2 regions of the Aeromonas sp. 25-248 genome follow, and region 2 is predicted to be linked to the other one. Evidence: predicted binding sites of a transcription regulator. Region 2 holds the regulator's gene; the other holds the start of a gene.
What was found. The regulator MetJ, encoded in region 2, represses methionine synthesis genes. The targets are predictions, from matches to a motif close to AGANNTCTAGANNTCT.

Region 1 (15,352 bases), on a different contig from region 2:
CAGGGTCTGGCCCGTCACGGTGAAGCCGTCGATGCCCTGGGTGGCGGGGTGCCTGCGCATCAGCAACGCCCCCGCCTTGACGGTGAGCAGGGTGCCGAGGTCGCGCATGTCCACCTTGCCGTGATCCCGCTCCTGGGGTTTGAGGATCCGCTCGGCTGCGGTCTCCACCAGCCGCTCCAGGCGGGTATCCAGGCCGTGCCTGGCGGCCTTGCCGAGGGCGATGACGGGATTGAGCTGGGCACCGGGGGCCGCCTCACCCGCTGCCTGGATGGCGGCGGCAAGGAGTCGCTCGCTCACCCCCTGCTTGACCGTGCTGGCCGCCAGGGCCTCCTGCAACCGGGCCAGGGTCAGGGGCTGGCCACCCCAGTCCGCGGTGATCTGCGCCCTGGCGCTCATCTGGTCCTTGTCCACCTGGATGAGCAGCCTGGCATCCTGGCGCCGGGCAATGGGGACTGGTGGATGCGCGGGGGCATCCGGCTCTGCGATGAGGGCGTTGAGCAGGGTGACGGCTTCGCGGATCCCCTCGCCGAGGGGTTCGTAGCGCCGACAGTTGGAGAGTCGCAGCAGGGCCAGGACGTCGCTTTCCTGGATGGGCTCGGTGAGGCCCGGGGTGATGCGCAGACAGACATAGCTCATGTCGGCCGACAGCTGAAACCACGCTTTGCTTAACACCGGGCCCTCCTTCGTTGTCCCTGTCCGGTTTGCCCCATGTCGGGGCCTCTCCTTGCCGGCATCCGATGCCGCCGGGGCGGATCCAACGCGCAGTATTCGGGTATTTTTCCTTCCGGGTCAACGATCTGAATGCAAATGGGTGAGCCGGGTTGAGGAAATATCGGCTGACGGGAGAGGGGCGGAGCCGGCCATGCCATGGGCTCCATTGCGGTTTTTTAGCGCAATATGCTGATGTTTTATGCTTTCGCTATCCAGAGTGTCCATCACGTTCAAGGAGGCGACGCAAATCACCTTGCCAGGCAGGAAGAGAAGGATTTTAATCTGCCGCCGCCCCAGGGCGAGGACCCTGGTCGCCATCGATCAGCCCCTTTTTCTGTCCAACCGAACGAGCCCCATGACCGCCCAAGGCCACCTGCTGTTTTCCGTCACCTGCGTCCTGCTTGCCCACAAGGTCGGGCTGACTCCGGCCCTGGCCGATGCCAGCCTGTGGCACATCGTCCCCATGGCCCTGGCGAGCGCCCTGCTGCCGGATCTCGATCACCCCCGTTCCCTGCTCGGGCGGCAACTGCCCTGGATCTCGGGGCCGCTCTCCCGGCTGTTCGGCCATCGTGGCTTCACCCACAGCCTGCTGGCGGTGGGGATGGGGGTCTGGGGGCTGGCCCAGGTGGAAGCCCCCTGGTTGCTGTCGGGGGCGGTGAAGGATGCCCTCATCGTGGGCTATCTCAGCCATCTGCTGGGGGACTGGCTCACCCCCATGGGCATTCCCCTGCTCTGGCCCTGGCGTCGGCGCTTTCGCCTGCCCGGCCTGCCCCTCAAGAGCGGCGGGGGCTACGAGAGGGCCTTCTGCCTGCTGACCCTGGCGCTCGCCGGGTACTGGGTCCATGGCGGTGCAGGCTTGGCTCACTTCTAGCCCCGGGCGCCCTCCTGGCCCCTGGCCGTTCGGGTCAGGGTGAGGTAGTCGGCGAGCACCGGCAGCCCCAGCAGGTGGCGGCGCAGCATGTCGAGGGCGGCGAAGGCGAGGATCCGGCGACCGCTCGCGGGATCCGGGTGGCTGACCCTGAGCGTCTGGCCGTGCAGTTGCCCGTCGGCGCAGAGCAGCAGCGGCACGCCGTCCGGCCCGGCACGGCCTATGGTGAGGCTCAGGGGGGCGGCGGGCACCGCCAGTTGAGTCAGATCGTCGCTCAGGGTGTGGCTGAAGCCGGCGGTCAGGGCCGGGTGCCCGTGACACATGGCCAGCAGGGCGCCCCGGCTCTCCCCTTCTTGCAGGTGCAGCGACCGCTCCCCCAGCAGGGCCAGGATCTGGCTGGCAGGCGCCTCGTTGCCACGCCCTACCAGCCAGGGGGCGATGGCCGCAAGCAGCCTCGCCTCGGCGGCGTCCATGTCGGCGGTGCTGGCACCGTGGCCGATGAGCTTGAGCTCGATGAGAGGCATGGAGGAGCGGTAGCCCAGCTCGATGCCGGCAGGCCAGGGGGCCGCATCCAGCATGTCGCTGAGGGCGGACTCCGAGACGCCGAAGGTGTAGAAACGGCGCAGCTCGGTGTCCGTCTCTTCCCCGGCCAGCGCCTTGAGGCGGGGCATGATCTGTTCGCGCACCATCTGCTTGAACTCGAACGGCACGCCCGGGGTGAAGAAAAGCCGGCTCTGGCCGTGGCTGGCCGGGTGGCGGACCACAAAGCCGCAGGCGGTGCCCACCGGGTTGTCGAGGATCTCGCAGTCCCGGGGCAGCCAGGCCTGCTTGGTGTTGCTCCGGGCCATGGTGCGGCCCCGGCTGGCATAGCGTTCGGCCATGGTGGCGAGCCAGTCCGGGAACAGGGTCAGGGGCTGGTCAAACGCCTCGGCCGCGGCCTGGGCGGTGAGGTCGTCCGCCGTGGGGCCGAGCCCCCCGCACACCAGTACCACCTCGGCGCGGTTGGCGCTCTCCTGCAGCACAGCTGTCAGATCCGCGAGGTTGTCCCCCACGGTGGCGCGGCGGCGCACCTGCCAGCCCTGCTCCAGCAAGAGGGCGCTGAGCCAGGCGGCATTGGTGTCCACCACCAGGCCGGTCACTATCTCGTCGCCTGTGCTGATGATCTCGATGCGCATGGGGACTCCTTGGGTGGGGCCAGCCCTCTCAGGGCTTGCCGTGTTCGAAGTAGTAGCTGATCCGGGTGCGGGGATTGAGGTATTCGAACACCGCCGGGGGCAGGCGTTTGGGCTGGATCACCTTGGCGATGGTCAGCCCGGCCGCGTCGAGGTCGATGATGGCCGCCTCCTGGCGCGGAATGCGGGGGTCGTATACCAGCACGGCGGGGTAGAGCAGGCGGGAGGCGTTGACCGACATCACCAGCCCCACCTGGCCGTTGGAGAGCTGCACCACGCTGCCCGGGGGGTAGACCCCCATCAACCGGATCAGCATGCCGAGGTGATCGGCGTTGAACTGGGACTTGCGCTGCTTGTAGAGGCTGCCGAGAGCCGCGTAGGGCACCTTGGCCTCCAGGTGGCAGAGGTTGTCGTACTCGTTGATGAGGGAGACGATCTGGGTGAGGGGATCGAGCTGATCCCCCTTGAGCCCCTGGGGGCCGGTGCCGTCCAGGTACTCGTGGTGGTTCTGCACTATCTGCTTGGCCGCTTCCGGAAAATCGCTGACCAGCCCCAGCAGTTCCAGGCCGTAGCGGGGATGCTGGGCCATCAGGTTCTGCTCCGGCTTGGTCAGCGGCTCCGTCTTGCGCAGGATCTGGCTCGGGATCCTCAGCTTGCCGATGTCGTGGAACAGGGCCCCCATGCCGACCTGACGGATTGCCTCGGCCGGCAACTTGCACTCCCGGGCGAGCAGCATGCTGAGCACGCTGACGTTGAGGGAGTGAAACTGCAGGCTGTTGCCATCATCGCTGTCTGAGACCAGGTGCAGCACCATCTCGTCCACCGAGAGGAGCTGCTCCGTCATGGCGTTGATCAGCTCCTGGGCCTCGCTGATGGCGTTGAGGGGGCGGGACTGGATCTTGCCCATGAGGTTGCGCACCTGGGCCAGGGATTGGCGGAACTGTTTCTCGCACTGCTGCAGGTCGCGGCGATAGCGCTGCAACTGCTCGATGCGCCGCAGTTTCTCCTGCTGCATCTCCTCCTGGCGGGCGACAAGACCCTCTCCCTCAACCTCATCTGCCTGGGACTGGGTCTGTCCGAGGGGCTTGGGCGGCGTGTCGCTCTTGTCGGGAATGATGGTCACCAGCTTGAGGCCAAGGCGACGAATGAGCTCGATCTCCTCCTCGCTCTTGAGCTTGAAGCTGGAGAACAGAAACGGGTGCTCACGCCATCCCAAAGGCAGGGAGACATAATTGCCGACTTGCAGCCGTTCTACGGAGATCTTGATTCCTGTCATGGGGTTGGGCACGAGGGACACACTGAGCCGTATGCTAGTCAAAGGGCGGGGTGAATACAAAAGGTATCTGATGACAGCGGGAGCGCTTTATTATAGGCTTCTAGATGTCCAGACATATTTACCGATGCAGTACAGGGAGTCAGCATGCCGATCAAGATCCCGGACCAGTTGCCCGCCGCCGAAGTGCTGGGGCAGGAGAACATCTTCGTGATGACGGAATCCCGGGCCGTCACCCAGAACATCCGCCCGCTGCGGGTGCTCATCCTCAATCTGATGCCCAAGAAGATAGAAACCGAGATCCAGCTGATGCGGATGCTCTCCAACTCGCCCTTGCAGGTGGACGTGGATCTGTTGCGCATCGACGATCGGGAGTCGAAAAACACGCCCCAGGCGCACCTGGAGAACTTCTATCACGACTTCGAGCAGGTGAGAGGCAACAACTACGACGGCATGATCATCACGGGGGCGCCGCTCGGGCTGGTGGAGTTCGAGGAGGTGGTCTATTGGCCCCGCATCGTCGAGATCATCGAGTGGTCCCATCAGCATGTCACCTCCACCCTCTTCCTCTGCTGGGCGGTGCAGGCGGCGCTGAAAGCCTTGTACGGCATGGAAAAGCAGACCCACGGCGAGAAGCTCTCCGGGGTCTATCGCCACCACCGCCTCGACGAGCACGAGGCGCTGCTGCGTGGCTTCGATGACGAATTCGTGGCGCCCCACTCCCGTTATGCGGCCTTCGACGGGGATCTCATCCGCGCCCACACCGATCTGCAGATCTTCGCCGAGTCGGAAGAGGCGGGTGTCTATCTGGCCGCCACCAAGGATTGTCGCCAGGTGTTCGTCACCGGCCATCCGGAATATGACGCCCTGACCCTGGATGGGGAATACCGGCGGGATCTGGCGGCCGGGCTCACCCCCGTCATTCCGGTCAACTATTACCCGAACAACGACCCGAGCCAGACCCCGCGCGCCACCTGGCGTAGCCACGGTCACCTGCTGTTTTCCAACTGGCTCAACTATTACGTCTACCAGTTGACCAGCTACAAGGTGGAAGACATCGGCAAGGTGTTTACCTACCAGCAGCCCAAGGGATAGAGCCCTCAGTCCGCCCCGGCCAGCCGCCGTCCACGGGTATCGAGCCAGTGACGGTGGCAGGCCAGGGTGAAGGCCCGTGGCCGTCTGGCCCGGATGAGGGTCATGGCCTCCTGCTGGGGCAGCCCCTGGGTCATCAGCACCAGGGCGGCCGCCAGCCCGGTACGCCCGCTTCCGCCGTGGCAGTGAATGGCAAGGTGCCGTCCCTCGCGCAGCAGGGCGAGCAGTCGGGGTTGCACCCCGGGCCAGGCCTGTTCGAAGGCGGCATCCGGTGCCTCGTCATCCGCAATGGGCAGATGGAACCAGCTCATGCCTCTGGCCTGCACCAGCTGCCCGAGAGAGAGGGGCCCGCACAGGGCCAGCTCTTCTTCCGTCATCAGGGTAAGCACCCCGCCGGCACCGGCCAGCTGCAACTGGGCAAGGGCGTCGGCCATGGGGACCTGCTGGCTGCCGGGGCAGGGGGTGAGCAGGAGCTGGCCGTCGAGCCGTGGAATGTCCAGGCTCCAGAAGGGATGGGCACTGAGCATGGGGTTCCTCGTGGTGGCCGGGATCAACGGGATCGGCATCCCGCGGGTGCGGCACAGCATAGAGGGGCCGGAGGCGATGTCAATCTGCGTTGTGTTCGGCCCGGTTTACGGGCAGAGTCTAAAAAAATCGAGCGATGCAAGGAGTAAAGATGAGAAACCTGGATCAACTGGACTTGGACATCCTGGCCCATCTGTTTCGCGATGCGGGCATGACCAACAAGGATTTGGCGGCCCTGGTCGGGGTGGCGCCGTCCACCTGTCTGGAGCGGGTGCGCAAGCTGCAGCAGGATGGCGTGCTCAAGGGGGCGCACTGCGAGGTGGATTACCAGGCCCTAGGCGGACACATCCAGGCCATGGTCTCCCTGCAACTGGCCCGTCACAGCCGCCAGATCATCGATGCGTTTCGCGACGCCATCCTGGCCCTGCCCGAGGTGATCAGCCTGTTCCATATGGGTGGCAAGGATGATTTCCTGGTGCACCTGTGCGTCTCCGATACCGAACACCTGCGCAATTTCGTCTTCGATCACTTCACCTCCCGGGAAGAGGTGGTCCATCTCGAGACCTCCCTGGTGTTCGAGCACAGGTTCAGCCGCTCGCTTCCCTGCTTCCCCCACCCCTGACGGGGCGAGCCGCAAGAAAAAACCGCCCGAGGGCGGTTTTTTTGTGGGCGGTTCCTCAGTTGAGAGCCAGCCGGCTGTCCTGCGCCGTCCGGTAGAGCCCCTGCTGATAGGCCAGGCTGCCCCACAGGACCAGCCCCAGGGTGGCATCCTTCATGGCGCCCGGCTGCGGCGCCGGGGTGAGCGTCTCGGTCGCATCCTCGTAGATGAAGCCTTCCGGCGCCCGCTCGGGCTGCAGGATCACCACATCCTTGCCGCGCATCAGGGCGAAGTTCTTGTCGTATTGCATGATGGCGCGCCCCGGCCAGTCGGCGGGCATGCGGGTGAGATCCTTGCCCAGCATGGGGTAGTCGGCACTTATGCCCATGAGGGAGAGCAGGGTCGGGGCCATGTCGATCTGGCTGACGATGCGAGGGTCCTTTCTCGGTGCTATGCCGTCCCCCAGGATGACCCCCGGGATGTGGAAGCGGGGGATGGGCACCAGGCTGGCTCCCCCGACCCGGCTGTCGTGATCGGCGATGACCAGGAACAGGGTGTCCTGCCAGTAGTCCGATGCCCTGGCCTTCTTGAAGAACTCGCCGACGGCGTAGTCCGCGTACTTGGCGGCGTTGTTGCGGGTCTGCTTGGGCTGCTCGTACAGGGCGATGCGGTTGTCGGGGAATTCGAAGGGATCGTGGTTGCTGGAGCTGAACACCAGGCTGAAGAAGGGTTTGCCCTCCTTGTGCAGCGCCGCGAAGGTCTCGTTGGCCTTGGCCATCAGATCTTCATCCGAGGCGCCCCAGGATCCCTCGAACACCGGGTTCTTGAAGTCCTTCTGCTCGACGATGGTGGTGAAGCCGTTGCCGAGGAAGAAGCTGCGCATGTTGTCGAAGTGGCTCTCGCCACCATAGATGAAGCTGGTGTCATAGCCTCGCTGCTTGAGCAGGTCGGCGATGGTGAAGAAGTTGGTCTGGCTCTTGCCGAGCTTGACCACGGCCTGGGCCGGGGTCGGCGTGAAGCCGGTGAGCACCGCCTCGATGCCGCGTACCGAACGAGTACCGGTGGCGTAGAGCTGCTCGAACGCCCAACCCTCTTTCGACAATGCATCGATGTTCGGGGTGAGCGGCAGGCCGCCGAGGGAGCCGACGAACTGGGCCCCCAGGCTCTCTTGCAGCAGGATCACCAGGTTTTTGGGCTTGCCCTGGTAGCTGGCCGTGTTGAAGGTCTGGCTCGGCAGATCGGCAGAGGTGAAATCCCCGAGAGGGCGACCGCTCTCCTCGCGGACTATCTCGAGTACCTGATGGTCAGCCATCTTGCCGTAAAACTGGCTGGCGTCCTCCTCGGCCCCCATCTGCTTGATGGCAAAGAAGAGGGAGTAGGCGGAGTTGACGGTGAGGGCGTTGACCAGGGGATCGTCGGCAAAGGCCACCATGGCCGGGTTCAGGGCGCGATGGCCGAGACTGGAGCGGGCGCCGAGAAAGCCGACGGCGAGGATCAGCAGGGCGAAGGCGGGGCGCCAGTACCAGCGGGGGAAGCTTAGGTCACGCACCAGGCGGCCGCTCAGCCACCAGCCACCGCCGAGTACGGCGCCGCTGAAGATCACGGCCAGCAGCAGCTCGCCCTTGCGGCCAGCCCACAGCATGGAGAGCACCTCCTTCGGATAGATGAGGTACTCCACATAGAGGCGGTTGGGGCGCACCCCGTATTCGGTGACGAAGGCGGGAGTGGAGATCTCGAGAAAGAGCATCAGCCAGAGCCCCAGGGTGAGCCAGATCCGGATAAGCTGCATCCAGAGCCGCCCCGGCGCGTGGGGTCCGGCCAGCAACTGGGTCAAGACGGCGGGTACGCCCCAGACCCAGCAGAGGGTGGCAACGTCGACGCGAATGCCTTGCAGCAGCATCTCCTGCCAGCCAGAGACGGCATCCACCCGTTCCAGTTGCCAGAGCCCCAGGCCAAGGCGGCTGACGGTCAGGGAGATGAGCGCGATCAATGAAAATACGGCGATGGGCCAAACCGGTCCCAGCCATTGTCTGATGGTGGTCATATTGTTCCTGCAAACCTGTTTGCGCCCAGTCCCCGGACGCATTGTTGTTATGGTGCAGGAGTATGACAGTGGCGCCTGGCAAAGGTTGCATGGGCATGGGGTATACATGGAAAAGTTGGCACGTTTTATGATTTTTTTGTGACGGGATGCAGGGTTCGAAGAGAGCATAAAACGCTGGGAAAACTGTGATCCTGCTGGCACATCGAGACAAGGGTCGTGCCTATAATGGCGCCGAATTTCTCAATCGGAGCCGAAGGGATGCCGGTCTTCATCGATGTGGAATATATGCAGGGCTGGTCTTTGTTCGTGGTGCTCTCCGACGGCACCACAGGCGTGCTGGATCTCACCCCCTGGCGCGGCCAGCCGCTGTTTGCGGCCATGGAGACCGAGCGTCGCTTCGCCCGTGTCTTCATCGATGATCGCCATCAACTGGCGTGGCCCACGGGCTTCACCCTGGCGGCCCACGAGGTCTACCACCTGATCCTGCCCATCGACGAGCGCGCCGCCTTCCCCGATCGCAACATGCATCGATTCTGACATGCTAACTCGTTGAGTCAGGTAACGTTTTCAGTCACAGACCCGCGTCGGTCAGGTCGATATCATGACCCCAGTGCGGCGCTTTGGGCGCCCATCCACCACAGCGGGAACATAACAATGAAACAAGGAACGTTGCGTCGTGGCGGCCTCATCGGGGCCGCCCTGTTACTGACGGCTTGCGGCAGCGGGGGAGGCGGTGGCAGCAGTGACCCCCAGCCCCCGGTGGTCAATCCGCCCCCCGCGTCGGCCAGCCGCGCCTGCTACGGCAATGATCAGCCAGCCTGCAACCTGCGCACCTACCAGGTGATGGTGGAGTCCTTCGTCGACGGCGACGGCAGCGCCAACTACGGCGTCGGTTACGGCCCCTCCCGGCACAACGGCGATCTGCAGGGGATCATCGACAGCCTCGACCACATCAAGAGCCTCAACGTCAACGCCATCTGGCTCACGCCGGTGTTTGACTCCTGCGCCGGTCAGGCCGGGGACGACCGGCTGGATGCCACCGGCTACTTCGCCTGCGACTTCTTCAACGTGGATCCCAACTTCGGCAGCAACGCCCAGCTCAAGCAACTGGTGGACGGGGCGCACCAGCGCGGGCTCTATGTCTTCCTCGACGGGGTGTTCGGCCACGTCAACAAGGTGGGGGTGAGCAAGCCTTCACCAGAGGGGCGGCTGCCTGCCCTCAAGAGCGGCGGCGCAGGCTACCCGGGCCAGCTGGTGGATTACGGCCAGCCCGAGAGTCTGGCCTACTTCAAGGAGGTGGCCCGTTACTGGGTCGAGCAGTACGGCATCGACGGCTGGCGCCTCGATCAGGCTTATCAGCTGGGGCTGGATGACTGGCGCGCCATTCGCAGCGAGGTGGCCCAGGCCAGCGCGGCGCGCAAGGCCGCCGGCCAGCAGTGGGGCACCCTCGGCTACATGGTGGGGGAAGTGTGGAAGGGCGCCGACGAGATCCGCGCCCAGGCCTATGGCCCGAGCGACAACCCGGCGCTCTCTTCGGCGTTCGACTTCCCCCTGCGCTACGGCCTGGTACAGGCGCTGGCGGTGGAAGAGTCCGGCAAAGGCGGGCAGGGGGCCAGCGTGCTCGACGCCAGCTGGAACAAGGTGGAGAACTACCCGGACCACGCCATGCCCAACCTGATGCTGGGCAACCACGATCTGGTGCGCTTCGGCGATCTGCTGGAGCGGGGCAACTTCAATGGGGCGGACTACTGGCAACGCCACAAGGCGGCCTTCAGCTTCATGGCCGCCCGCTCAGGTCCCATTACCTTCTACTATGGTGAGGAGTTTGGCGACGAGGTGCCTGGCTTTGCCAGCCAGGTGGGGGGCGACTGTGCGGCCCAGGGGCTCTGCGATGATCACGTGGCCCGCAGCGATGGCAAGGTCCCCGGTGTCACCGGCTTCGTGCCGAGCAGCGAGCAGGCCGAGCTCAAGCAGTGGCTGAGCGACCTGCTGGCCTTGCGCGCCGCCCACCCCGCCCTCTATCAGGGGGAGCGGGTCAAGCTGGTGGCCGAGGGGAGCGTCTATGGCGACATCAAGCAGACGGCGGGCGAGCAAGTAGTCTACCTGCTCAACGTCTCCACCACGCCTCAGAGCTACGCCGTGCCGGTCGGCAAGCTGCGCAGCGGCAGCGCCCTGGTGGATCTGCAGAGCGGCGAGAACCTGGCCATCGGTGGCAGCAGCGTGACGGTGGACTTGCCGCCCCTCTCCGGCCGCTTCCTGCTGGTGCGCTGAGGGAGGCAGGCAACAGAAAGGGCTCCATTATGGAGCCCTTTTTCATGGTGGCGGCTTACTTCTCGATGCCGCTGCCCAGATCGTCCCGGCGGGAAGAGACCGAGGGCTCGGCCCCGTGGCGCCAGTGTTCCAGCCGGTTGTGCACCCCGCGGCGCAGGCTCTTGAAGCTGGCTTCCAGATAGTCCACCCCCACCAGGATGGAGAGGGTGACGACGGTGAGCAGCAGCGCCTGATGCAGCATGTCCATACCGATGAGGGCGCCGAGGGCGGCCAGCATCCAGATGGCGGCGGCGGAGGTCACCCCCAGCACCTGACCATCCCGGGTCATCATGACCCCGGCCCCGAGAAAGCCGACCCCGGTGATGAGCTGACCCAGCACCCGCGCCTGATCGGCGCCCTGAGGACTGACGGCGGCGCCGATAGCGAGAAAACAGTAGGTGCCGAGCACGATGAGGGAAGAGGTACGGATCCCCACCGGCTTGCCGCGAAGCTGCCGCTCCAGCCCCACCAGGGTGCCACACACCAGACAGACCAGGATGTTCTCCCAGCCAAGGGGCGCGATGTCCCACCACTGCATTGTCATCATATCCACCTCTGCTCGCGATGCTTGTTATCCTGTCGCGCTCTGCCCCCGGTTCTCCAGCCGCTGGCGGAAGGCCCGGGCGAGGCGCTCGTAGAGGTCCTTTGCCTCCCTGTCTTCAATATCGCCACGTATCCAGGGGTTGTCGATGATTTCCAGCAACACGCAGCCCTGACCCTGCTGGCGCAGATCCACCCCGAACAGGCCGTTGCCGAGCTGGTGCACGGCGCGGCGGGCGGTTTGCAGCACCCGCTCCGGCACGTCGCTGAGGGGCAGCGCCTCGATGCGGCTCATGTCGAGGGGGTGTTTGCGGCGACGGATGCGGTTGCCGGGTTCGGGTCGGTAGCGGCGGCAGGCGAACAGCGGCGAGCCGTCGAGAAAGCCGATGCGCCAGTCGAACTCGGCAGGGATCCGGCTCTGGACCAGCAGCAGGGCGGAGCGGGCCAGCCCCTCGTCCAGCAGGCGGGCGAGCTGGATGTCATCGCCGGCCATGGCGAGGTCGCGCCCCTGGGCGCCGTCGGGGATCTTCACCATCAGCGGCAGACCGAGGCGCTGCACCAGTTCGTCCACATGCTGGCGGCCGCGGCGGGTCACGACGGTGGTGGGGGGCATGGGCACGCCGCTGCGCACCATCAGCTCGTAGAGATAGAGCTTGTTGCTGCAGGCGAGGATGGCACGGGAGCTGTCGATGACCGGCATCTTGAGCTGCTCGGCGCGGCGGGCAAATTCGAAGGTGTAGTGGCCGACCGCGGTCTCGGCGCGCAGCCAGAGGGTGTCGAACTCCGGCAACCGCTCGATGGCCGAGGGAGGCAGGATCTCGGCCTGGATCCCCTGGGCCGCGGCCGCCTTGATGAAACGCTCCAGCGCCAGGGCATCGCTGCTGGCGCGGCCGTCGTTGGGGTCGACCAGGATGGCGAGCTGGTAGCGTGGCGCCGTCTGCTCCTCGTCCCCCGTGCCCACCAGCGCCTGGGCGTGCTGCACCATCAGCGCCTTCTCGCTCGGGCTCAGCGCCAGCGGTGACAGGCTCTCCTGCTGGCGCACCGACCAGCCGTGGCGACCGCGCTTGAGGGTCAGCTCCTGCAGCGGCAACTGGCTCAGGCCGTAGTAATAGCGGGCGAGCCCCGCCAGCTCGCTCTGTTCGCACTGGCCGAAGATGGCGCGCACCCGGATCCTGTCTTCGCTCTGCTGGGCCAGCCAGCCCTGCAATTTGCGCCACAGCTTGGCGGGAGGCTGCTGGGGTTGCAGCCTGCTGATGGCCTGCAATCCCGGCAGGCAGTGGTGGCCGCGGGCCTGGGCCAGCAGGGAGCAGTAATAACCGGCCCCCAGGTGTTCCAGGCTGCGGCAGAGGTTGATGATGCGCGGACGCCCCCCTGTGGTGGGCAGACCGTGTTGCAGGTAGGTGCGGGCGGTCAGCAGATAGTCGGCATGGCAGGGCCAGTCGCCCGGCTCCTCGACGATGACATAGGTACTCATATTTTCAGGCTCCACAGAAAGGACTGCCAGAAACGGCAGGATCCCCAGTGGGCTTCGATGCACCGACAAGCACGACAATGGCGCGAGGGGAAACAAGAGGTTACAGTGCCTAATATTCTGCCTTGGTAACTTGTGATACAAGTCGCATTTCTGGTGCTGAGGATAAATAACCGAACAAGGACTCCCCGTGTTGACCGTGCGCGCCGCCCGAGCCGATGATTTGGGCGCCATCGTGAAGCTGGAACGCTACTGTTTTCCCCCCGAGGTCGCCTTCGGCCGCAGCCGCTGGCACTATCTGCTCAATCAGGCCAAGGGGCGCACCCTGCTGCTGCAAGACGAGAAGGCGCAGGTGATGGGCTATTTGAGCGTGCTGGAGCACAAAGGCTGGGATCGTCTCATCATCCAGACCCTCGCCATCCGCTGGACCGTCCGCCGTCAGGGGTGGGCACGCCGCCTGCTGGAGCAGGTGATCCGGGAAGGGCGCGAGGCCGGCTGGGGGGCGATTCGCCTCGAGGTCGCCGACGCCAACCCAGAAGCCAGGACCCTCTATCAGGGGCTGGGGTTTCGCCCCGGGGTACGGCTGCCCGATTATTACGGGCCCGGACAGCATGCCCACCGCCTGGTGCTGGCGCTGGGGGATGAGCGGCAGGCGCCATCATGAGTTGCGAGGATTGCCTGGCCACGGCCATCAGGGCCAAGCTCGGGCGCTGCCCGGTCTGCGCCGCCCAGACCTTTCTCATCGGGGCCGTCGGCTGGCTGGTCTGGTGGTGGTGCGGCGCCGATACCTCGGTCAACGCCCTGACCGGCCTGCTGTTTGCGCTGGGGGGCTCGGGTCTCTTCCTGCTGCATCTGGCGGTGTTCGCATGGCGAAAGCTGGGCAAACGCGACATATAACGTGCTGATTTTTCAAGAAGACAAATAACAATGGAGGTTCACATGATTGCAATGGTAACGGGCGCCTCGTCCGGCTTTGGTGAGGCCATCAGCCGCCTGCTGGTGAGCGCTGGCCACCGGGTGATCGGCACCGGGCGCCGCGCCGAACGGCTGGCCGCCCTGTCCGAGGAGCTGGGCGAGCAGTTCCTGCCGCTGGTGTTCGACGTCCAGGACAAGGCTGCCACCCGCGCCGCCATCGAGGGGCTGCCGACCGAATGGCAACAGGTGGATCTTTTGGTCAACAACGCTGGCCTGGCACTGGGGCTGGAGCCTGCCCACAAGGCGGATCTGGAAGACTGGGAGCAGATGATCGCCACCAACATCAGCGGCCTGACCCTGATCACCCGGTTGCTGCTGCCGGGCATGGTGACGCGCAACCGCGGCCACGTCATCAACATCGGCTCCATCGCAGGGACCTACCCCTATCCGGGCGGCAACGTCTACGGCGCGACCAAGGCGTTCGTGAAGCAGTTCAGCCTCAACCTGCGCGCCGATCTGGCGGGCACGGCCATCCGCGTCACCAACGTGGAGCCCGGCCTGTGTGGTGGCACCGAGTTCTCCAACGTGCGCTTCCATGGCGACGACGCCAAGGCGGCCACCGTCTATCAGGGGGTGCAGGCCATCCTGCCGGAAGACATCGCCAATACCGTACTCTGGATCAGCGAGCAGCCCGCCCACGTCAACATCAACAGCATCGAGATCATGCCGGTGGCCCAGACCTTCGGCCCGCTCCACATCAGCCGTCGCTGATGTCATGACGAGCCGACTCCTGTCCACAAGAGGCGCCTTCGGGCGCCTTTTTTTGATGGGTCTGGTCGCACTCGTCATGGAGTGCAGAAGGAGGCGTGCTGCGACCCCGTGCTGAACCGTCGAAAGAGGGGGGTACTCAAGTTGGCCTGCATTTTGCTGTCTCCGGCCCATGGTGGGGAAACCATCCCCGGAGCCGGCGAGGCCGGCAGTGAGCGTGGAGCCTTCATGGATATCAAACCCTATGGTCATCAACTCGCCCAGAGCGCGTCCCAGAACCGTGCCTTGGCGACCCTCAGCGACAGCGATGACAAGCAGAGCGGCTGGTCTCAGCAGGTCAGCCTCTCCAGTCAGGTGCTGACCGGCAAGGCGCAGCAGGCACTGACCTACGAGCATCTGGCCAGGAACGGCAAGAACACAGTCCTGACCGGTGGCGTCAAGGATGCGCGGGTGCAGCAGATGGTGGACAAGGCCCTGGGCTTTGATCGCAAAAAATTTGACGATCTCGAGCGTCAGCTCAAGGGGATAGCGGATGACAAGACGCTCTCTGCCGAGGAGCGCGAAACGCAGAGCAAGGACCTGGCCGCGCAGCGCGATGCCATGCTCAAGGAGGCCATGGATCGCCTCACCGGCAAATCCGCCTCCCAGGCATGATGTGATTCAAACGGCAATCTTTGGGCGTTAAAGGCAAGGGGTTGCCCCCTTGCCACGGGGCTGGCAGGCCGTGGTCAGGGTTCAGGGACTCTGGGGGGCAATGCCGATGGCGATGGCGGTGGTCTGCACGGCCTTGATCTGGTCCCCCTTGGCGATGAGGGCGAACTGGGCCGGATCCTGCACCTTGAGGGTCAGGGTATGGTCGACCCCCTTGACCCGGATGGTCTGATGCGCCTTGTCCACGTCGATGACGTCGGCATAGATGGTTACCTGCATGCCGGCGCCGGCAGCGGGTTTCTCCCCGGCGGCCGCCTTGCCCCCTTCCACTTCCACCACCCGTTTTCTCACCCCGGCGGTGCCCTTGAGCAGGGTCAGGTCCAGCAGTTGCAGATATCTCAAGGCCACGACATC
Region 2 (15,352 bases):
ACCTCCTCCTGCCAGCCGGTGGCCTGATAGAAGTGGTGGCGATACTCGGGGTCGAGCCGCCCCCGCGACACCTGCGCCAGGGTCCAGACCCCGGCACCCAGCCCCTGCTCCAGCGCCTGCATGAAGGGATCCTGACTGAAGTGGCGGGTGAGGTAGCGGTCGAACAATAGGGCCCGCTGATGATGCAGGTTGTCGTAGAGGTAGACGGGGCGCAGCCCCACCCCGAGCAGCAGGGCACAGTCGAATGCCACCTGTTGCTGGATGAGGCGCACCAGGGCTGCCGGGAAGCCGCTGCCGTGCAGGGCATCGACGGCGGCGGTCAGGCTCAGGGTATCCGTGGCAGGAGACGGGGGCATGGCGATGGGCTCCGGGTCAGGGAATGGTTTCCCCACGATGGCAGGATGCTAGCACGGGAGTGGCAAAACTGTCCCCTGGGGGACATATCTGCCAGCACCGCAAGCGGCGAGGATGGCCCTCTTTCTCTTGCTGTTGGAGCCCCCCATGACAAATCCTCACCTGCTCGATGAGCTGACCCAGCGCGGCCTGGTGGCCCAGAATTCCGACCCGGTGGCGCTGGCCGACCATCTTGCCACCCCGCGCACCGTCTACTGCGGCTTCGATCCTACCGCTGGCAGCCTGCACATCGGCCACCTGGTGCCACTGCTGATGCTGCGCCGCTTCCAGCTGGCGGGCCACACCCCGGTGGCTCTGGTGGGCGGGGCCACCGGTCTTATCGGCGATCCCAGCTTCAAGGCAAGCGAGCGCCCCCTCAACAGCGCCGAGACGGTGCAGGGCTGGGTCGCCAGCCTGTCGGCCCAGATAAAAGCGCTGCTGCCAGCGAGCGACGGGCTGGCGGCGTCGCTGCTGGTCAACAACGCCGACTGGATGGGGCAGATGTCCGCCCTCGATTTTCTGCGGGACATCGGCAAGCACTTCTCGGTCAACGCCATGCTGGCCCGCGAATCGGTGCGCCAGCGCCTGGCCCGCCCGGATCAGGGCATCTCGTTCACCGAGTTCTCCTACACCCTGCTGCAATCCCAGGACTTCGCCGTGCTCAACCAACGCCTCGGCTGCACCCTGCAGATCGGCGGCAACGACCAGTGGGGCAACATCACCAGCGGCATGGACCTCACTAGGCGGCTGCATCAGGCCCAGGTCTATGGCATGACGCTGCCGCTCATCACCAAGGCCGATGGCACCAAGTTCGGCAAGACCGAGGGGGGCGCCGTCTGGCTCGACCCGGCGCTCACCTCCCCTTACGCCTTCTACCAGTTCTGGCTCGGTACCGCAGACGAGGATGTCTACCGATTCCTGCGCTACTACAGCTTTATGCCGCTGGCCGAGATTGAGGCGCTGGAAGCGGAGGATGCGAAGCGGCAGGGGCGCAAGCTGGCCCAACAGGTGCTGGCGGACGAGCTGACCGAACTGGTACACGGCAAGGGGGCGCTGGCGGCGGCGCAGCGCATCAGCGAATCGTTGTTCAGTGGCGAGGTAGCGCGCCTTGGGGAGAGCGATCTGGCCCAGCTGGCGCAAGATGGCATGCCAAGCAGCTGCATCGAGGGGGAAACGGATCTGGTGACCCTGCTGGTGGAGTGCGGCCTAGCCAACTCGAAGCGGATCGCCCGCGAGCTGCTGGCGGCGGGAGCCGTCAGCGTCAACGGTGCGATCCGCCGGGATGAGCCGCTCACCGCCGACGATCGGCTGTTCGGCCGCTACCTGCTGCTGCGCCGGGGCAAGAAGCAGTACCACCTGGTGATCTACTCATGAAGGGGTGAGCGCCTCGATGACGTAGTCGAGGAAGTGGCCGACCAGGGCCGACTCGGCCCGGCGCTGGGTATAGAGGGCGTAGAAATGGGCCCCCTTGGGGCGATAGTCCGGCAGCACTTCGCGCACCACCCCCTCGGCCAGCTCGGCCGCCACCAGGTAGCGCGGCAGGCGGGCTATCCCCAGTCCCTGGCGCATCCCCTGGTGAATCGCCTTCTTGCTGCTGAAGGCCAGTTCGCCCGCTACCTCGAGAGGGATCTCGCGCCCCTGGGCAAGCAGGGGCCAGCACTCGTGGCGGCCGTACTCCTGGCTGCGGGTGATGAGACTGTGCTGGTGCAGATCCTGCGGTGTGGTGAGGGGCGGGTGGCGGTCCAGGTAGTCGGCGCTGGCGCAGAGCACCAGATCGTCCACCGCGATGGGGCGCGCCAGGTAGGGCTGGGTGCCGAGCTCGGTGCTGCGAAACGCCACGTGCAGGTTGTCGCGCAGCAGGTCGGCCGGGGTATTGCTGAAGTCGGCGATGATCCGCACCTCCGGGTGGTCGGCGCGAAAGCGCAGCAGCACCGGAGTCAGCACCACTTCTCCCCAGAGATCCGGCGCCGTGATGCGCAGCTCCCCGCACAGTGCCGAGCGGCGGCGCTGCAGGCCGTCCAGCAACTGCTCGTGCAGGGCGATCATCTGGTCGGCCTGGCGGTAGGCGAGCTCTCCTGCGTCGGTCAGTTGCACCCGGCGGGTGGTGCGACTCAGGAGCACGCTGCCGAGGCTCTGCTCCAGGTGGCGCAGATCCTTTGACGCCTTGCTCGGGGTGATGCCGAGGCGGGCCGCCGCTGCGGCGAAGGAGCCACAGCGGACGATGGCGACCAGCAGGCGCATCAGGTAGAGGGTGTCGAGCTTGTGATGACTCATGAGGGGTGGCCTATTGTGTCTTGCTGGGAATGAATGTCTTGCTTGTGTGCCTGATTATATCCTGGTGGCCCGGGTTTATAGTGGCCGCATGCCATTGCGATCCCGGGAGAGGACGATGAACAAGACACTGGGCGACAGCTTCCACTTCGAGCGAGCCGGATTGCGGCTCAAGAACCGGGCCGTGCTGGCCCCTTTGACCCACAACATGAGCGGCGCAGGTGGTGATCCCGGCCAGGCCGAGCTCGACTGGCTGGCGCGCTGCGCCCGTGGCGGCTTCGGCCTGCTCATCGCCGCCGCCACCCAGGTGCAGCCCGGCGGACGCTGCTGGGCGGGGCAGCCTGCCCTGATGACGGACGCCCAGCAGCAGGCCTTCACGGCCCTGGCCGACAGTGCGCGGCAGGCCGGGGCGCTGGCGGTGGTGCAACTGCATCACGGCGGGATGCGGGCTCTGCCCGAGCTGAACGACGGGGTGCCGGTCGGCCCGTGCGCGCTGGCGCCGGGCGGGCGTTACCCCCTCGGGGTCAAGGGGCTGAGCGAGGAGGAGATTCTGACGCTCATTGACGCCTTTGTGATCGCTGCCGAGCGGGCCCATGGCGCCGGCCTGCACGGGGTCGAGCTGCACGCAGCCCATAACTTCCTGCTCTGCAACTTCCTCAACCCCCTGCACAACCGGCGCACCGACCGCTGGGGGGGCAGCCTCGCGAACCGGGCGCGGATCCTGGTGGAGATAGTGCGCGGCATTCGCGCCCGTCTACCCCGGGGTTTCCTGGTCGGGGTGCGTCTTTCCCCCGAGAGCTATGCCCATATCCAGGGCATCGAACTGGCCCATCAGCTGGCGGTGGCGCGCCTGCTGGCGAACGAGGGGCTCGACTACCTGCACTTCTCCATGGGGGACAGCTTCAAGGCGGTGGCGGGGGATCCCGACGGCGGCGCCCTGCTGGAGGCGGTAAGGGTCGGGTTGGCCGGGCGGGTGCCGCTCATGGTGGCGGGCAAGATTCGCGACGCAGATTCGGCGGAGCGGGCTCTGGCCGGCGGCGCCGATCTGGTGGCGGTGGGCACGGCGGCCCTTGGCAATCCGGACTGGATGGAACGGGTGAGCCGCGGCCTGCCTCTGCATGCAGCCCCTTTCACGGCGGCGCACCTCACGGAGGTCGGCTTCACCCCAAGCGCCCTCGACTACCTGGCCGGCATGGGGGTGCTGGCCCCGCGCGATGCGGCCTGAGGGCTTTCATGAACGGTATGCGCTCGGCAGGCTGTTGAGCTGATGTGACAAGGCCCTCGTGAAGAGGGCCTTGTGCGTGTCAGGCGCCGAGAGGGAGCAGGTCGGCGTAGTCGTCGAGCGCCGGGAAGTGCTGGAAGGTGAGCGGCGGCATCTGGCTGTCGGGGTGACGGATGCCGAGCTGGTGGGCGATGCCGAACTCGGCCGAGGCGGCCAGGATCCGCTCGCTGTCATCCACGAAGAGGGTGCGGGCCGGGTCGAACGCCAGCCGCTCGGCCAGTGCCTGCCAGCAGTGCTGGCTCTCCTTCGACCACCCGAGCTCATGGGTGCTCACCATCAGATCGAGGTGCTGGGCGAGGCCGAGGCGTGCATCCTTCACCGACAGACTGGCGGGATGGGCATTGGTGAAGAGTACCACCTGCTTGCCGGCGGCCTTGAGTGCGGCCAGGAAGGGAATGACGTTGGGGCGCCACTGGATCTTCTCCAGGATCTCCTGTTTGAGGGCGCGGATGTCGAGCCCGAGCGTCCGGGTCCAGTAATCCACGCAGTACCAGTCGAGGGTGCCGTTGACCGCATGATAGTGGGTGTCTATCTGCGCCTTCGCCTCGGCCAGCGGCAGGCCGAGTCGCTCGGCGTAGCGCGCTGGCACCAGGGTTTGCCACAGGTGGCTGTCAAAATGGAGATCGATCAGGGTGCCATCCATGTCGAGCAACACGGTATCAATCTGGTGCCAGGGCAGGGGAGTCGACATGGGGCCTCGCGATGTCTGTGGTGATGGGAAAAACGGGGCGCATTATAACGGATTTTTCAGGCATCTTTCCCCTCTTTGCCCCGTGGTGTTCGGCAGGGGAGTCGTTTACTCTTGAAACACGATTTTTTAACGAGCAGTCAGCCCCCGATGAGCGATCCCCACAAGCGCAATCCCGTCCACCTCAGTGTCGAGACCATGGCCCATGACAAGAGCAAGCCGGAGATCCTCAAGGCCGAGATCGTGGCCGAGAGCCGGCTGTTCAAGGTGGAGTCCCTTCACCTGAAATTCTCCAACGGCGAGGAGCGGGTCTACGAGCGGATGCGCGGCGGCAACCGGGGGGCCGTCATGGTGGTGCCCCTGTTCGATGCCCACACCCTGCTGCTGGTGCGCGAGTACGCGGCGGGCACCCACTCCTACGAGCTGGGTTTCCCCAAGGGATTGATAGACCCCGGTGAAAATGCCTTCGAGGCGGGCAACCGGGAGCTGATGGAGGAGGCGGGCTTCGGGGCGAGCAGCCTGACCCTGCTCAAGCAGGTGTCGCTGGCGCCGGGGTATTTCTCCAGCCGGATGGACATCTTGCTGGCGCGGGATCTCTACCCCGAGCAGCGGGTCGGTGACGAGCCCGAGTCTCTCGAGGTGATCCCCTGGCCCATCAACCGGATCGACGAGTTGCTGGCGCGACCGGACTTCACCGAGTCTCGCAGCATCAGTGCCCTGCTGCTGGCCAGCAAATGGCTGGCGGAGCAGGGAAATTAGCCCGCAGAGGGTCTGTTTGGCAATCAGAGGCAGAGGTAAGCACCATGCAGGAGTTGTTGGCCTGGATACCCGAGGTCAAGGAGATCGCTCGTGAGGCGGGCAGGATCCTTCACGAGATCTATCGCGGCGGTCAGTTCGAACGCCAGTTGAAGGAGGATGCGACCCCGGTCACCAGTGCCGATCTTGCTGCCGATGCCTACCTCAAACAGGCGCTGGCAGCGCTCACTCCCCATGTCCCCGTGCTGACCGAAGAGGCGGCCGACATCCCCTTCAGCCAGCGTGCGAACTGGCGCCAGTACTGGCTGGTGGACCCGCTGGACGGCACTGGCGAGTTCATCGCAGGCAGTGGCGACTTTGCCACCCTGATCGCCCTGGTGCGGGACAATGTCCCGGTGCTCGGGGTCATCTACGCCCCCGAATCCGATCTGCTCTACTGGGCGGTGCGTGGTCACGGCGCCTTCAAGGAGGCGAACGGCGAGAGCCGTCCCATCAGCGCCATCCATCATGAACACGATCAGCCTGACTCCCTGGTGGTGGCCATCAGCCGCCGCCAGAAACTGGAGAACCTGACCCGTCGCCTCAACCCGGCCATCCACTACGAGCTGATCCCGCTCGGCTCCAGCTCCCTCAAGTCCTGCCTGGTGGCGGAAGGCGTGGCGGATTGCTACGTGCGCCTGGGCCCCACCGGGGAGTGGGATACCGCCGCCGCCCAGTGCATCGTGGAGGCGGCAGGGGGGCGCATCCTCAGCCTGGCGCTGCAACCGCTGAGCTACAACGAGACCGAGTCGCTGGAGAACCCGGACTTCATCGTGATGGGGGACCCGGATCTCGCCTGGGGTCGCATTCTGGCCCACTGACGGGTCGACCAGCTCGCAGGGAATGCAATCAGGCGACCACAGGGTCGCCTGATTGCATTGGTGTGATCCACTGGCTGGTTGCGGGGATTTCAGGGAGATTCGCTAGTGATGGCGATAACGGCAGTGGATCATCACATCCAATCTGGCTGCACTGGCATAAATTTCAGTAAATTCTGAAAACATGCATTTCATCGAAACAAAAAATCGACGTCGATTTTGATTTTGGTTTTATATTCCTAACTTTTGGTTAATGTCAGGATTAATTGAATAATCCGGGGTGAAATTTCCTCCCAATCTCACTGGTGGAACAGGGCTTTGCCAGTGAGATCTGCCAGCCTCCCTTTTTGAGAATTAAATGCTAAAGGAGCACAATATTTTTAGATTTTAATACTACGTAGAAGTGATTTATCGATGAGTTTATCTGCAGACGTCTCACGGGAGCTGTCCGGTTCCCCCTCCACCATGGCCAGCACCGGCTGGCGTCGCCACGACACCCACTGGGTCATCAGCCTGTTCGGCACCGCCGTCGGCGCCGGCATTCTGTTCCTGCCCATCAACCTGGGTCTGGGGGGGATCTGGCCCCTCGTCATCGTCGCCGTGCTGGCCGGTCCCATGACCTTCCTGGCCCACCGCGGGCTGGCGCGTTTCGTGCTCTCGTCGTCGCGCCCCCAGGCCGACTTCACCGAGGTGGCCGAGGAGCATTTCGGCAAGATGGCCGGGCGCCTCATCTCGGCGCTCTATTTCCTCTCCATCTTCCCGATCCTGCTCATCTACGGCGTCGGGCTGACCAACACGGTGGAGAGCTTCATGGTCAACCAGCTCGGCCTGGCCTCCCCGGATCGGGTGATGCTCTCCGGCGTGCTGGTGTTCGCCATGATCGCCGTGATGCTGGCAGGCGAGAAGGCGATGCTGCGGGCCTTCGCCGTCATGGTCTACCCGCTGGCTGCGATCCTGCTGGCCCTCTCCTGCTACCTCATTCCCCAGTGGCAGTGGCCGGAAGTGACCGCCTTTGAAGGCTCGAGCTTCCTCAACACCGTCTGGCTGGCGTTGCCGGTCACCGTGTTCGCCTTCAGCCACGCCGCCGCCATCTCGGGCTTTGCCAACGTGCAGCGCCGGGAATACGGGGAGCAGGCCGAAACCAAGAGCGGCCTGATCCTGCGCAACACCACCGTCATGCTGGTGGGCTTCGTGCTCTTCTTCGTCTTCTCCTGCGTGCTGAGCCTCTCCACGGCCCAGCTGGCCGAGGCCAAGGCCCAGAACGTCTCCGTGCTCTCCTATCTCGCCAACATCACCGACAACCCGGTGATCGTGACCCTGGGGCCGCTCATCGCCTTCATCGCCATCAGCTCCTCCTTCCTCGGCCACTTCCTCGGTGCCCGCGAGAGCCTGAAAAGCCTGATCGCCAAGCCCACCGGCCTGCCGCTGGCGAAGGCGGACAAGCTCGGCATCGCCCTGATGTTCTTCGCCATCTGGGGCGCCGCCATCATCAACCCGGGCATTCTGGGGTTGATGGAGACCCTCTCCGGCCCCGTCATCGCCATGATCCTCTTCATCATGCCGGTGGTGGCCATCTACAAGGTGGAGGCGCTGGCCCGTTTCCGTCACCGTTGGGTCAACGGCTTCATCCTGCTGACCGGTGCCCTGGCGGTCTCGGCCCTGCTGTTCAGCCTGCTGAAATAAGCCAGGCCGTCAGCATCAAACAAGAGAGGCGACCCCGGGGGTCGCCTCTCTTGTTTCTGCTCTCTGGTTGCCTTGCTGTCGTCTCACCCCAGCTTGGCGCCGTTCTCCACCGTCTGCTCGGGGATGGCGATCACCACGGCGCCATCCGGGCGATAGAAGCCGGTCAGCAGAAACTCCGACTGCATGGGGCCTATCTGCTTGGGGGGAAAGTTCACCACGGCGACGATCTGGCGGCCCACCAGATCCTCCGGTCGATAGAGGTCGGTGATCTGGGCGCTGCTCTTGCGCACCCCGAGCTCGGGGCCGAAATCCGCCCACACCTTGTAGGCGGGGCGGCGCGCCTCGGGGAAGGGCTCGACCCGCACCAGGGTGCCCACCCTGAGCTCCACCATCTCGAAATCCTGCCAGCTTATGGTCTGCATCTTGGCTCCTCGTTGCCCATACCTTGCATGAGCCTCAGCATGCCTCGAATGCCCGGGGATTGTCTTCGGCAAAGAGCCGACTGATTACGGCAGGCGGCCGTTTTGCTGGCGCCAGAGGGAAGGGGTCAGTCCGGTCTCGGCCAGGAAACGCTCGGCAAAGGCCCCCTGGTTCTGGTAGCCGCAGCGGCTGGCCACTTCGCCGACGGGCAGCCGGGTGCGGGCGAGCAGGGTGCGGGCCAGTGCCATGCGCCGCATCCTGAGGTAGTGGGAGACGCTCGTGCCCACCTGCTGGCGAAAGGCGTGTTTGAACTGGCTCAGGCCGAGGCAGGCGATGGCGGCGAGTTCCTCGTTGGTGAGGGGGTCTGCGAGGTGGGCTTCCATATGACGCTGCACCTTGGCGATACGAGGGGCTATGCGGGGAGCGACGGCGGGGCCCATGCCGCGTCCCTCGGTCAGCAGCCCGAGCCACACCTGATCCATGCCGGCCACGTGGCGCCCCTCGGCCACCATGCGGTGCAGGAAGGCGAGGTAGTGGCGCTGAGCCTCATCCAGCTCGACGAAGGGGTGGTCCCCCAGGGCGGCCGGCAGCCAGTGGCTCTCCTGCACCAGAAACACGTGCGCCGGGTCGGCGGCGTAGTCGTGGCGAAGGCCAGGGGCGATGATGCAGGCAAAACCGGGGGCGAGGCGACATCCCCGACCCTGCACCTCGATCTCGAGGGGGCCGACGAGGGGGATCACCAGCTGGGCGTGGTCATGACTGTGGCTCTGCATGTCGCTCTGGTAGTGACGCAGGCTGAAGGGGGAGGCGGCAGATAAGCATGACGCGGCACCGGGCCGCGTCATTGAAAGGGATGCATCGTTTGCCATGGGCAGCCGCATTACTCGGCGTCGAAGTCTTCGATCTCTTTGCCAAGGGCTTCCATGATGGCGCGGGCCTCGGCGGGGACGCTGTCCGGATGATCCTTGCGCAGATCGTCGTCACAGGGCAGCGGCTGGCCGGTGAAGGCGTGCAGGAAGGCTTCGCAGAGCAGCTCGCTGTTGGTCGCATGACGCAGGTTGTTCACCTGGCGACGGGTGCGCTCATCGGTCAACACCTTCAGCACCTTGAGCGGGATCGAGACGGTTATCTTCTTGACCTGTTCGCTCTTCTTGCCGTGCTCTGCATAGGGGCTGACGTAGTCGCCGTTCCACTCTGTACCCATGTTCCACCTGTAGTCGTTTGGCCGTGAGCGCGGATTTTAACCCTTAAGGAATTCAATGGCAATCCAACAGCAAAGCCATTTAGACGTCTAGAAGTGTTGACGGCTTTTTTAAGGTGGCGTAGTGTGGTGCACCATGGGCCGGCAGTCCGGCCAGCGAAAATGAGAGCGGGGCTGGACGACCCACGAGGCGGACCGGCTCCGGCAACCCATCAAGGAGAGTGACATGACCCACAAGGCCACCCTGGCGGTACGCACCGGGATTGAGACAGACACGCAGCACGGTGCCGTGGTGCCCCCCATCTACCTCTCCAGCAACTACACCTTTGCCGACTTTGGCGAGCCCCGTCAATACGACTATGCCCGCTCCGGCAACCCGACCCGCACCAATCTGGCGGACGCCCTGGCGGCCCTGGAAGGGGGGGCCGGCGCCGTGGTGACCGGCACCGGCATGGGGGCCGTTCATCTGGTGACCACGGCTCTGCTCAAGGCGGGGGATCTGCTGATCGCCCCCCACGACTGCTACGGCGGTACCTGGCGTCTGTTCGAGTATCTGGCGGCCAAGGGCCACTACCAGGTGCAGTTCGTGGATCAGGGAGACGAGGTGGCGTTGGCCGCCGCGCTGGCCCAGAAACCCGCACTGGTGTGGGTGGAGACCCCCTCCAACCCGCTGCTGCGGGTGGTGGACATCGCCGCCATCGCCGAGGCCTCCCACGGGGTGGGGGCCCAGGTGGTGGTGGACAACACCTTCCTCTCCCCCTTGCTGCAACAGCCCCTGGCCCTTGGTGCCGACGTGGTGGTCCACTCCACCACCAAGTACATCAACGGCCACTCCGACGTGGTAGGGGGTGTGGCGATCGCCAAGGATCAGGCTCTGGCCGACTCCCTGGTGTGGTGGGCCAACTGCCTGGGGCTCACCTCCGGTGCCTTTGACTCCTACCTCACCCTGCGGGGCCTGCGCACCCTGGCTCCGCGCCTGCGCACCCATCAGGAGAACACGGATCGCATCCTCGCCTTCTTGCAGCAGCAGCCGCTGGTCAAGCGGATCTATCACCCCAGCCTGCCGAGCCATCCGGGCCATGACATTGCGCGCCGTCAACAGTCCGGCTTTGGCGCCATGCTAAGTTTTGAGCTCGATTGCAACGAGACGGGGCTGCGCGCCTTCCTCGCGGGACTGCGCCTCTTCTCGGTGGCGGAGTCCCTCGGCGGGGTGGAGAGTCTGGTGGCCCACCCGGCCAGCATGACCCACAGGGCCATGACCCCGGCGGCCCTGCAGGCGGCGGGTATCAGTGCCCAGTTGCTGCGCCTGTCGGTGGGGATCGAACACGGTGAGGATCTGGTGGCCGATCTGGCCCAGGGGTTTGAACAGGCGCAGTTGGCACAACAGGCAGAGCAGGTGAAGTAATGGAACAACAACAAGGAGAGTGTGTGGTGGCAACAGAGGCAGTCTTCAAGCGGCGCCATGTACACAAGTTCGGCGGCAGCAGCCTGGCGGATCCGGTCTGTTATCGCCGGGTCGCCAGCATCGTCGAGCAACAGGTGGGGGGCAACGAGCTGGTGGTGGTCTCCGCCGCGGGCAAGACCACCAACCGGCTGATCCAGCTGGTGGAGCTGGCGGAAGCGGGGGATGAGGCCGCAGGCGAAGCCATCACCGCCCTGCACGCCTATCAGCAGAGCCTGATCGACGGCCTGCTGGAAGGGGAGCTTCACCTCGATCTGAGTCAGCAACTGACGGACGACATGCAGCTGATCGCCAAGACCCTGGAGGGGCAGTTTGACCGCTTCGAGCGCAACGGCCTGCTCGCCTTTGGCGAGGTGTGGTCCGCCCGCCTGCTGGCTGCCCTGCTCACCAGCCGGGGTGAGGCGGCCGCCTGGCTCGATGCTCGCAGCTTCCTGCGCGCAGAAGACGGCGCCCTCATCAAGGTGGATACCGCCCTCTCCAGCGAGCTGCTCAAGGCCCGCCTGGCGGAGCACGCCGGTCGCATCGTGGTGACCGGCTTCATCGCCGCCGACATGGAGGGGCGTTCCCTGCTGCTCGGGCGCAACGGCTCCGACTACAGTGCCAGCCTCCTGGCGGCGCTGGCGGACGGCGAGTCCACCACCATCTGGAGCGACGTGGCCGGGGTCTACAGTGCCGACCCGCGCCGGGTGAAAGAGGCGCGTCTGCTGGAGCGCCTGAGCCTGGCCGAGGCCAACGAGCTGGCGCGCCTGGGCTCCTCGGTGCTGCATTCGCGTACCCTGCAGCCGGTGGCCGACAGCCGTCAGCGCCTCACCCTGCGCTGCAGCTACAATCCGGACGAAGGCTGCACCCACATCCTGCGCCGTGCACCCCGCTCCGGCGGTGCCCGCATCGTCTCCTCGGTGGATCAGATAGCCCTCATCGAGCTCAAGGTGCTGCCGCAGACTGACTTTGAGCAGACAGTGGCGGCCATCGAGGCCCATCTGGCCCGCCATCGCCTCCATCCGCTCACCCTGCAGCGCCAGCCGGATCGGCGGGTCCTGCGTCTGGCCTACACCCTGGAGGTGGCACAAGGGGCCTTCGAGGTGCTCCGTGACTTCCAGTTGCAGGGCAACTTTACCGGCCTCATCCAGAAGGAGGGGTTCAGCCTGGTCGCCCTGGTGGGGGCCGGCGTCACCGACAATGCCGAGCAGTGCCACCGTTTCTACCAGCTGTTGGCGGATCAGCCTCTGGAGTTCGTGCAGGTGGCCAAAGACGGCCTGAGCCTGGTGGCCGTGCTGCGCCAGATCGTGCTGGAGCCGCTGCTCATCGCTCTGCACAGTGCCCTGTTCAGCCGCCCGACCCGGGTCGGGCTGGTGGTGTTCGGCAAAGGCAATATCGGTGGTCACTGGCTGGGGCTCTACGCCCGCGAGAAGGCGCGCCTCGAGCATGAGCTCAATCTGGCGCTCACCCTCTACGGGGTCTTCGACTCCAAGGGCGGGCTGCTGGACGAAGAGGGGCTGGATCCCCTCAAGGTACAGGACAACTTCAATCCCAAGCCGCTCATCTGGCCGGAGCTGCTCTCCCAGCTGGAGCAGCACAGTTTTGACTCCCTGATCGCGCTCGACATGACCGCCAGCGAGACGGTGAGCCGCTACTACCCGGACTTTGCCCAGCTCGGCATCCACATTATCGCCGCCAACAAGTTTGCCGGTGCCGCCGACAGCGAGTTTTACCAGCGCATCAAGCAGACCTGCCGCGACCATCAGGTGCAGTGGCGCTACAACGCCACCGTGGGGGCCGGGCTGCCCATCCAGTCCAGCATCCAGATGCTGCGTCAGAGCGGTGACCGCATCCAGGGGGTTTCCGGCATCTTCTCCGGCACCCTCTCCTGGCTGTTCCAGCAGTATGATGGCACTCGCCCCTTCTCCGAACTGGTGGACGAGGCGTGGCAACACGGCCTGACCGAGCCGGATCCCCGGGAGGATCTCTCCGGTCAGGATGTGCGCCGCAAGCTGCTTATCCTGGCGCGGGAGGCGGGCTTCGAACTCGACTCCGCCGACATCGAGCTGGAGAACCTGGTGCCGGTGGTCCTGCGCAAGGTGAGTGCGGATCAGTTCATGGACAGGCTCAAGGAGCTGGATGACCCTATCCAGACCGCCTTCGAGGGGGCGCGCCGGGTCGGCAAGGTGCTGCGTTATGTCGCCCGCTTCGAGCACGACGGCAAGGCCCGCGTCGGGCTGGAGGCGCTGGAGCCCCATCACCCGTTTGCCAACCTCTTGCCCTGCGACAACGTGTTCGCCATCGAGAGCGACAGCTATCGCACCAACCCCCTGGTGATCCAGGGGCCGGGAGCGGGCCGGGAAGTGACGGCCGCCGCCATCCAGTACGATCTCTGGCAGATCTGCTCCAGCCTCTGAGGCTGCGTGACACGATGCAATGAGAAGAGGCGCCCCAGGGCGCCTCTTCTGTTATCGGGTGGCGGAGTTACCAGAACAGCCGGCCCAGGAGGGGGGCGAGCAGCACGGTGGCCATGCCGGCGATCATCATCACCATGCTGGAGACCACCCCCTCCTCGTTGCCCATCTGATAGGCCCTGGCTGTCCCGGCGCCGTGGGCCGAGGCACCAAAGCCCGCGCCTTTGCCGAGGCGGCTGCGGATGGCGAGCACGGTGAGCACGCTTTCTCCCACCGCCATGCCGATGACGCCGGTCAGCACCACGAACAGGGCGGTGAGATCGGCGTTGCCACCCACGGAACGGGTCGCCTCCACCGCGAAGGGGGTGGTGATGGATCTCATGGCCATGCTGCGCTGCAACAGCTCGGAGAGGTTGAGCCAGCGGGCCAGCAGCACTGTGCTGCCCACCGCCATCACCACGGACGCCACGACCCCGACCGAGAGGGAGAGCCAGTGGCGGCGCATCAGCTGGCGATTCTCGTAGACGGGCACCGCGAAGGCGACGGTGGCAGGGCCCAGCAGCCAGAGCAGCCAGTGGGATTCGGCCATGTAGTCCCGGTAGGGAATGTGGAACAGCATCACCACGGCCACCAGCAGGGTGGGGGCCAGCAGCAGCGGCATCAGGGGCAGGATGCGCTTTTTGCCATAGAGCCACTTGCTGGCGTAGTAGAAGAGCAGGGTCAGGGCGAAGCAGAGCAGGCCGAGCAGGGTATCAGACATGGCGGCGACTCCGGCGGGCCAGCTTAAGCTCGAGGCGATAGACCCTGTCCACCACCAGCGCCGTGGTGCCGAGCACCAGCACGGTGCTGACGATCAGGACCACCATGATGCGCCACCCCTCCTGCAGCAGCAGCTCCTGATAGTTGACCACGGCCACCACGGCGGGGACGAAGAAGAGCAGCATCTCCGCCAGCAGCCAGCGGGCCCCGGCACTGAACCACTGGGCCTTGACCACCCCGAGCAGGATGCAGACCAGCAGCAGCAACATGCCGGTGAGGTTGGCGGGCAGGGGCAGGTGCAAGGTGCGCACTGCGATGTCGGCCAGCAACCAGATGGCCGCCAGCAGGGCGATTTGGAAGGGGGTTTGCAACCAGCGAAGGCAGAGGGTTTTCATGGCAAGCGTCTTTCTGTGAACCTGCTCACAGTATAGAGAGGGACCAAACCTGCAAAAAATGAATTTAAATTATCAAAATCATGCCAAAGAGGCATGATTTAGCCAGCCATCCCCGTCAAGAGAGCACCATGGATATTCGAGCCCTGCGTTACTTCGTCGAGCTGGTGCGGGAGCAGAGCTTCACCCGCGCCTCCGAGAAGCTGTTCGTCACCCAGCCCACCATCAGCAAAATGATCCGCAACATGGAAGAGGAGCTGGGCCAGCCCCTGCTGAGCCGGGTCGGTCGCCGCTTCACCCTGACCGACAGCGGCCAGGTGCTGTTCAATCGGGCCCAGACCATCCTGGCGGAGATGCAGCAGCTGGAGGCGGAGCTGGCGGATCTGCAGAGCCTGCAATCCGGGCGTCTTGCCCTCGGCATCCCGCCCATGGTGGGCCATGTCTATGCGGATCTCATCCGTACCTATCGCAGCCGCTACCCCGGCGTGGAGCTCTCCATCGTCGAATATGGCGGGCGGCGCATCGAGCAGGCGGTGCTGGCGGGGGAGCTGGATCTCGCCATCACCATGCTGCCGACTAGGGAAGAGGGGGCCCTCTGCGCCCTGGATCTGGACAGTTACCCCATCCGGGTGGTGCTACCGGACCTGCCCCGCTGGCGCGAGGGTGGCGAGATCCGGCTGGAGGCTCTGCGGGACGAACCCTTCCTGCTCTATACCCAGGCCTTCACCCTGAGCGAGCGGCTGGAGCAAGCCTGCGAGCAAGCCGGGTTCGTGCCCCAGGTGGCGGCCCGCAGCA

Region 1: a site for MetJ is predicted at 4,130-4,145, ahead of metA (homoserine O-acetyltransferase MetA). Genes of this name have one in related genera too.

What each region holds. Positions count from the first base shown of each region.
Region 1 is NZ_JBRKTB010000006.1:101,070-116,421, reverse strand. It holds gene ACVDHI_RS11035 (DUF342 domain-containing protein) at 1-672, opposite strand, end outside; gene ACVDHI_RS11030 (hypothetical protein) at 790-1,029, opposite strand; gene ACVDHI_RS11025 (metal-dependent hydrolase) at 1,067-1,582, shown strand; gene ACVDHI_RS11020 (competence/damage-inducible protein A) at 1,579-2,754, opposite strand; gene ACVDHI_RS11015 (HD-GYP domain-containing protein) at 2,783-4,027, opposite strand; gene metA (homoserine O-acetyltransferase MetA) at 4,172-5,119, shown strand; gene ACVDHI_RS11005 (phosphatase domain-containing protein) at 5,125-5,643, opposite strand; gene ACVDHI_RS11000 (Lrp/AsnC family transcriptional regulator) at 5,793-6,263, shown strand; gene ACVDHI_RS10995 (LTA synthase family protein) at 6,319-8,283, opposite strand; gene ACVDHI_RS10990 (DUF2442 domain-containing protein) at 8,542-8,820, shown strand; gene ACVDHI_RS10985 (alpha-amylase family glycosyl hydrolase) at 8,938-10,554, shown strand; gene ACVDHI_RS10980 (MgtC/SapB family protein) at 10,610-11,140, opposite strand; gene ACVDHI_RS10975 (RimK family protein) at 11,165-12,607, opposite strand; gene ACVDHI_RS10970 (GNAT family N-acetyltransferase) at 12,795-13,268, shown strand; gene ACVDHI_RS10965 (DUF3624 domain-containing protein) at 13,265-13,501, shown strand; gene ACVDHI_RS10960 (SDR family oxidoreductase) at 13,544-14,290, shown strand; gene ACVDHI_RS10955 (hypothetical protein) at 14,516-14,941, shown strand; gene ACVDHI_RS10950 (hypothetical protein) at 15,023-15,352, opposite strand, start outside.
Region 2 is NZ_JBRKTB010000014.1:4,164-19,515, forward strand. It holds gene ACVDHI_RS16895 (helix-turn-helix transcriptional regulator) at 1-356, opposite strand, end outside; gene tyrS (tyrosine--tRNA ligase) at 502-1,767, shown strand; gene ACVDHI_RS16905 (LysR family transcriptional regulator) at 1,762-2,667, opposite strand; gene ACVDHI_RS16910 (NADH:flavin oxidoreductase) at 2,783-3,889, shown strand; gene yrfG (GMP/IMP nucleotidase) at 3,969-4,637, opposite strand; gene nudE (ADP compounds hydrolase NudE) at 4,785-5,393, shown strand; gene cysQ (3'(2'),5'-bisphosphate nucleotidase CysQ) at 5,438-6,250, shown strand; gene ACVDHI_RS16930 (aromatic amino acid transport family protein) at 6,662-7,930, shown strand; gene ACVDHI_RS16935 (tRNA-binding protein) at 8,014-8,352, opposite strand; gene ACVDHI_RS16940 (AraC family transcriptional regulator) at 8,437-9,195, opposite strand; gene metJ (met regulon transcriptional regulator MetJ) at 9,231-9,554, opposite strand; gene metB (cystathionine gamma-synthase) at 9,778-10,956, shown strand; gene ACVDHI_RS16955 (bifunctional aspartate kinase/homoserine dehydrogenase II) at 10,956-13,409, shown strand; gene ACVDHI_RS16960 (LrgB family protein) at 13,477-14,166, opposite strand; gene ACVDHI_RS16965 (CidA/LrgA family protein) at 14,159-14,560, opposite strand; gene ACVDHI_RS16970 (LysR family transcriptional regulator) at 14,689-15,352, shown strand, end outside.